2 regions of the Kitasatospora sp. NPDC101157 genome follow, and region 2 is predicted to be linked to the other one. Evidence: riboswitches for the same ligand, from Rfam matches in the RefSeq annotation. Region 2 holds a riboswitch; the other holds the start of a gene.
What was found. A riboswitch is a leader RNA that binds a small molecule or an ion and turns the genes downstream of it on or off. The one in region 2 is predicted to bind glycine.
Positions count from the first base shown of each region.

Region 1: another riboswitch for glycine. It lies ahead of gcvP (aminomethyl-transferring glycine dehydrogenase); the one in region 2 lies ahead of gcvT (glycine cleavage system aminomethyltransferase GcvT).

Region 1 is NZ_JBIWPL010000023.1:13,661-17,054, reverse strand. Features, by position in the region: gene gcvP (aminomethyl-transferring glycine dehydrogenase) at 1-1,624, opposite strand, end outside; glycine riboswitch at 1,862-1,965, opposite strand; partial or broken gene ACIRVF_RS32850 (PRC-barrel domain-containing protein) at 2,189-2,563, shown strand; gene ACIRVF_RS32845 (DUF2382 domain-containing protein) at 2,636-3,337, shown strand.
Region 2 is NZ_JBIWPL010000008.1:241,957-245,350, reverse strand. Features, by position in the region: partial or broken gene ACIRVF_RS19815 (enhanced serine sensitivity protein SseB C-terminal domain-containing protein) at 1-385, opposite strand, end outside; gene ACIRVF_RS19810 (enhanced serine sensitivity protein SseB C-terminal domain-containing protein) at 501-1,298, opposite strand; glycine riboswitch at 1,553-1,658, shown strand; gene gcvT (glycine cleavage system aminomethyltransferase GcvT) at 1,906-3,027, shown strand; gene gcvH (glycine cleavage system protein GcvH) at 3,128-3,394, shown strand, end outside.

The DNA of each region.
Region 1 (3,394 bases), on a different contig from region 2:
AGGGGTGCAGCTGGCCGAACTCGGGCCAGGTGACCGCCTCCATCTCGGTGGTGGCGTTGAGCTTCATGGTGCAGGAGCCCAGCGGGATCATGCCGCGGTCCAGCGCGTAGTCCCGGTCCGACAGGCGGCGCAGGTAGCGCAGCATGGCGGTCTCCGAGCGGTGGCTGTGGAAGACCGGGTGGGTCAGGTACTCGTCCTCGCGCAGCAGCGCGGCCGGCAGCGTCCCGGCGGCCTCGGCCACCTCGACGGCGGGGACGCCGAACGCGGCCCAGACACCGGCCAGGTGCTCGCGGGTGGTGGTCTCGTCGGTGGAGACCGAGATCCGGTCCGCGCCGTCCTGGTACACGTTGATGCCGTTGGCACGGGCGGCGGCGGCGATCTCGGCGGCACGGCTCGGGACGACGGCGGTGACGGTGTCGAAGAACTCGCCGTGCAGCAGCTCGACGCCGCCGGCCCGCAGGCCCTCGGCGAGGGCGGCGGCGTAGCGGTGGGTGCGGCGGGCGATGTCGGCCAGGCCGTCCGGGCCGTGGTAGACGGCGTACATCGAGGCCATCACGGCGAGCAGCACCTGGGCGGTGCAGATGTTGCTGGTGGCCTTCTCGCGGCGGATGTGCTGCTCGCGGGTCTGCAGCGCCAGGCGGTAGGCACGGTTGCCGTCGGCGTCGACGGAGACGCCGACCAGGCGGCCGGGCAGCGAGCGGGCGTACTCGGCGCGCACCGACAGGTAGCCGGCGTGCGGGCCGCCGAAGCCCATCGGCACGCCGAAGCGCTGCGAGGTGCCGCAGGCGATGTCGGCGCCCAGCGAGCCCGGGGACTTGAGCAGGGTGAGCGCCAGCAGGTCGGCGGCGACGGCGACGATCGCGCCCAGGCCGTGCGCCTGCTCGATCACCGGGGCGAGGTCGCGGACCACGCCGGTGGCGCCCGGGTACTGGAGCAGCACGCCGAAGACGCCGCGCTCGGCGATCTCGGCCGGGATGCCCTCGGACAGGTCGGCGACGACGACCTCGACACCGGTCGGCACGGCGCGGGTGTTGATCACCGCGATGGTCTGCGGCAGGGTCTCGGCGTCGACCAGGAAGACGCCGCCCTTGACCTTGGTGACGCGGCGGGCCAGCGCCATCGCCTCGGCGGCCGCGGTGCCCTCGTCCAGCAGCGAGGAGCCGGAGGTGGGCAGGCCGGTCAGGTCGGAGACCAGGGTCTGGAAGTTGAGCAGCGCCTCCAGGCGGCCCTGCGAGATCTCCGGCTGGTACGGGGTGTAGGCGGTGTACCAGGCCGGGTTCTCCATGACGTTGCGCAGGATCACCGGCGGGGTGAAGGTGCCGTAGTAGCCCAGACCGATCATCGGCTGGAGCACCTGGTTGCGGCCCGCCAGCTCGCGCAGCTCGGCGAGGACCTGGGCCTCGCTGCGGCCGGCGGGCAGGTCCAGGGCGGTGATGGAACGGATGGCCTCGGGAACGGCCGTGGCGGCGAGCTCGTCCAGCGAGCCGTAGCCGACGGACGCCAGCATCTTCTCCTGGGCGGCGGCGTCGGGGCCGATGTGGCGGTTCTCGAAGGGGCTGGCCAGCTCAAGCTCGGTGAGGGTCGAGGCGCCGCTGGGGCGTCCCGCGTTCGGCTGGGCGTTCATGGTGGTCGAGGCCTCCTGGTCACGGACCAACGGGGGTGCGCACGCCGGCCGGCCAACGCCGCTGCGGACAGCGGACCGGCCTGGGCGGACGGACCCGAAAGGCCTCCCCCTCTGTCATCGGGACCTGAGAGCTTCGCCCGCACGTCGCGCTGTGGCGCTCCGTCGGCTTGCACCGTCGGTGAGGGTGGTGATCGCCGGCTCCCGCGCCGGCGGTCCTGCCCTGCTTTCCAGAGTGACCTATCCCGCACGGTACGGATGCCTGAGAGATTCCGGGGAGGAGTTGCTCCTTCGGCGCCCCGACCAGCGGTTTTCGCTGACGGGGACTCTCCCGAGCGGGCTCGGCGGTCGCCGCCCAGGGTACCAGCGGCAGGCCTTCCGATCACGGGTGCGTCGGGTCACTCCGGGTCTACGCGCGTCCCCCGGACGGCCCAGCGCCGACCCGTCCGGCCGCACCCCGGTCGCGTGGGCCCGATTCATGGCTTTTGGTGTGAAGTGGCGGACGGGACGGGTGCCCCGGCCGCCGATCTGCGGGCGTGCCGCAGGCGCAGCGCACTGGAGGAAAGCGTGCAGACCGAAATCGACCCCCGCGACCTCATCGGCCACAAGGCGGTCGACCGCAACGGAGACAAGATCGGCACGGTCGACGAGGTGTACCTGGACGACGCCACCGGACAGCCGGAGTGGGCGGCCGTCCGCACCGGCATCTTCGGGCGGGACGCCTTCGTCCCGCTCACCACCAGCGAGTTCTCCGGCGACGAGCTCCGGGTGCCGTACGACAAGTCGCTGGTCAAGGACTCGCCGGACTTCGGCGTCGGCCAGCACCTGTCCCCCGCCCAGGAGCTCCAGCTCTACCGCTACTACGGCCTCGACACCGGATCGGACGGCCGCCCGACCGCCGGGGCGCCCGGCCCGACCGCCCAGCCGGACGTCGACTTCGGCACCACCTCGGCCGTCCCCGCGGCCGCGGTCGCCGAGCCGGTCGCCCACCACTCCCCGGACTCCGGCGCGACGATGACCGCCACCGCCACCAGCACCGCCACGGAGGCCCCCGTGAGAACCGTCGGCACGCCCGCACCCTTCCCCACCCACCCCGTCGAGCCGATGCCGCATCCCGCCCAGGCCGCGGCCATCCCGACCGCGACCCCCCAGGCCGCGGCCATCCCGACCGCCACCCCCCAGGCCGCGGCCATCCCGACCGCGACCCCCCAGGCCGCGGCCGCTCCCCTCACGACCGACACCGCCGCCGCCTCGGCCCCCAGCGACCCGGTGGAGATCACCTGCCGCGAGGAGCGGCTGGACATCACCACCGAGTGGCACGTCCTGGGCACCGCGAAGCTGCGCAAGTACGTGACCAGCGAGCAGGTCGAGCGCCGGGTCCCGGTGGTCCGCGAGCGGGTCCGGGTGGAGCGGATCCCGGTCAGCGAGACCGAGCTCGCCTCGCTCACCGAGAAGGAGATCGACGAGGCAGTGGAAGAGGTCACCCTCCGTGAGGAACGACCGGTGGTCCGCAAGTACCTCGCCCCGATCGAGCGGGTCCGCCTGGTGGTCGAGCGGTACACCGAGGAGGAGGTGGTCCGGGACGAGCTCCGCCGCGAGAACGTCGAGGTCCACGACACCACCGCCGAGGCCGTCGCCGCGCCCCACCCGACGAACGGCTCGATGCCCCCGGCCCCCGACGGCGCCCGCCCCGCCGCCCTGCATCCCATGGCCTGATCGCACTGCCCCCAGCGCCCCGCCGATGGGCCCCGGACCCCCGGTCCGGGGCCCTCG
Region 2 (3,394 bases):
CGCCCGGCGCGTGCGGGTTGAGCCACAGGCCCCAGCGGGTGCGGTACAGCGAAGCGGCGATCTCCCGTCCGGAGATGACCTCGTGGGCCCGGGCCCAGCCGGAGGCCGTCAGCTGCTCGGGCGAGGTGACGGCCGGCGCGTAGCCGTGACCGCCGATCTCCATGTTCCCGTACTGGGCGTCCGGACTGCCCGGGCTGCCGTGCCACAGCAGCATCCAGACCCGGCCCTCGGCCAGCGCGTGCAGCAGCCGCTCGTACGCGTCCCAGCGCTCCGGCACGACCTCGCGCAGAGCCTGCTCCAACGCGCCCGGATCCGCGCCCGGGCGCCCGGCCGGTGCCTGGCCCCAGGGCCCCGGCACCCCGCCCGCTCCCGTTCCCGCACTCATGCGCCCACCTCGCCGCGCCTCTTTCCTGAACCCGCCGGCCCGTCAGCCGCCTGCACGCACCCTATGGCGCGGCACCGGCCGCCGCCACGGCGACGTGCCTGTGAAGGATCCCCGCTCACACCCGCGAGTAGAAGGGCATGACCCGGGTCAGCAGCCACTCGACCACCGGGTCGTCGGCGAGGTCGAGCAGCACGAGGTGGACGCCGCCCGGCAGCGGCGCGGTTCCCAGCGCCCGGCCGAGCGCCTCGTTCACCGCCCCCGGGTCGGCCGGGGCCGCCGGGTCCAGCTGGACGCCCACGAACATCACGGTCGGCTCGCCCTCGATGCTGGCCAGCGCCCGGCGCGCGGTCAGGACCCCCGGCAGGGCCGACAGTTCGGCCCTGCAGGCAGCCAGGAAGTGCTCCGGGTCCTCGCCCGGCACGGGCTCGCGCAGCGCCACCCGGCCGCCGGTCGGCGCCTCCGGCTGCTGCTCCCAGCGCTCCTCCCGGGGGCCGCGGCGCAGCTCCGCCACGCCCTGCGGGGGCACCGGGATGCCCACCGCCGCCTCCGGGTTGACCGCGATGCCCACGCCCAGCGGCAGCCCGCGGGCGAACTCCCAGGCCGGCGCGACCGCGAAGGCCATCCCCGGCGCCTGCTGCAGGAACACCTCCTGCGAGGAGAACACCGGCACGTACGGGGCGCCGGCCAGCTCGACGGTCGGCAGGTCCAGCGACTGCCCGTTCGGGTCGCCGCCGGCCGGCAGCGGGATCCACACCTGGCTGCGGGCCAGCACCTCGATCACCCGCGGCGTCGCCCCCGGGTCGCCCAGCGCGGCCGTCAGCACCTGCTCCAGCTCGTTCGCCGGCCACGCGCCGCCCGACGGCGCCGCCTGCGGCCCGTCCCACCCCTGCTGCTGCTCCACCGGGTACTCCATGCGCCGCCGTCCGCCCTCGTGCCGGTCGGCCGCCCACTGCTGCGCCGACGCGGAGAAGTTTAGGGCTCGGCTTCGAACGCGCGTCGGCCCCCCGGAGGGCGCCCGGCGGCGTGCGGCGGGGCGCGCCGTGGCACGTGACCGGGCGCTCCGCGCCGTGTGACCGGGTCCCCTCTCCCCTCCTCCGCGCGGACGTGCCATGATGTGCGCGTCCGACGGCATGCGCCGCGGGCCCCCACAACTCCACACCGGCCGCTCGAACCCGCGCGGGAGAGCCCGGAGTGCCCCTCGGGGGGGCACAGCCGGCGCCGAAGGAGCAAGTCCTCCCCGGAATCTCTCAGGCCCCCCTACCGCGCGGGTTAGGCACATCTGGAAAGCGGCGCACGGCCTTGTCGCGCGCCCACCCACGGTGCAAGCCGCCGTCCTGTCCCCGATGCTGGAACCAGCTGATGCTGGCACCAGCTGCGGGCAGGCGGGCGGTGAAGCTCTCAGGTTCGACGACAGATGGGGAGACCCACGCCGCCGCATGCCCGCGCGCAGGGTCGGTCCCCGAGCGGGTCCGGTCCCGGCGCGCGCACCCCTGAGTGCCCCGACCGAGGAGTTCCTGGCCATGTCGTCCCTCCGCCTCACCGCGCTCGACGCGCTGCACCGCGCCCTCGGCGCGACCATGACCGACTTCGCCGGCTGGGACATGCCGCTGCGCTACGGCAGCGAGCGCGAGGAGCACCTCGCCGTCCGCACCAAGGCCGGCCTGTTCGACCTTTCGCACATGGGCGAGATCACCGTCACCGGCCCGCAGGCCGGCGAGATGCTGGACCACGCCCTGGTCGGCTTCGTCTCCGCGCTCGGCGTGCTGCGCGCCCGCTACACCATGATCTGCGCCGAGGACGGCGGCATCCTGGACGACCTGATCGTCTACCGCCTGCGCGAGGACGCCTTCCTGGTGGTCGCCAACGCCTCCAACGCCCAGCTGGTGCTGGACGAGCTGATCGCCCGTGCCAAGGGCTTCGACGCCGTCGTCACCGACGACCGCGACACCTACGCGCTGATCGCCGTCCAGGGCCCGGAGGCCACCGCCGTCCTGGCGAAGACCACCGACGCCGACCTGCCCGGCCTGAAGTACTACGCGATCCTCCCGGCCCAGGTGGCCGGCCGCGAGGTGCTGCTGGCCCGCACCGGCTACACCGGCGAGGACGGCTTCGAGATCTTCTGCCACCCGATCGACGCCGAGCCGGTCTGGCAGGCCCTGACCGCCGCCGGCGAGGGCCACGGCCTGGTCCCCTGCGGCCTGTCCTGCCGCGACACGCTGCGCCTGGAGGCGGGCATGCCGCTGTACGGGCACGAGCTGTCCACCGACCTGACCCCGTTCGACGCGGGCCTGGGCCGGGTCGTCCGCTTCGACAAGACCACCAACGACGGCGCGTTCGTCGGCCGCAAGGCGCTGGAGCAGGCCGCCGCCGCGGCCGAGACCAACCCGCCGAAGGTGCTGGTCGGCCTGGTCTCCGAGGGCAAGCGCGTGCCGCGCGCCGAGTACACGGTGGTCTCCACCGACGGCGCCCCGATCGGCCGGATCACCTCGGGCGCGCCGTCCCCGACCCTGGGCAAGCCGATCGCGATGGCCTACGTCGACGCGGCCCACGCCGCCCCGGGCACCACCGTGGCGGTGGACGTGCGCGGCAAGCACGAGCCCGTCCAGGTCGTGGCGCTGCCGTTCTACAAGCGCGCCCGCTGAGGCCGTCACAGCCCCCTCGATTTCCCATACACGCACGTCGGAGCCGTCCGTGCGGCGGCCCGCTGCGTCGTACCCGCTTCCCATCCTGGAGAATGACGCCATGAGCAACCCCCAGCACCTGCAGTACACCAAGGAGCACGAGTGGCTGACGGCCCCCGTGGAGGGTGTCTCGACGGTCGGCATCACCAAGCACGCCGCCGACGCGCTCGGTGACATCGTCTACGTGCAGCTGCCCGAGGTCGGCACCACCGTGACCGCCGGCGAGACCTGTGGCGAGCTGGAGTCGACCAAGTCGGTCAGCGACCTGTACTCCCCGGTGACCGGTGAGGTCACCGAGGTCAACCAGGACGTCCTGGACGACAACGGC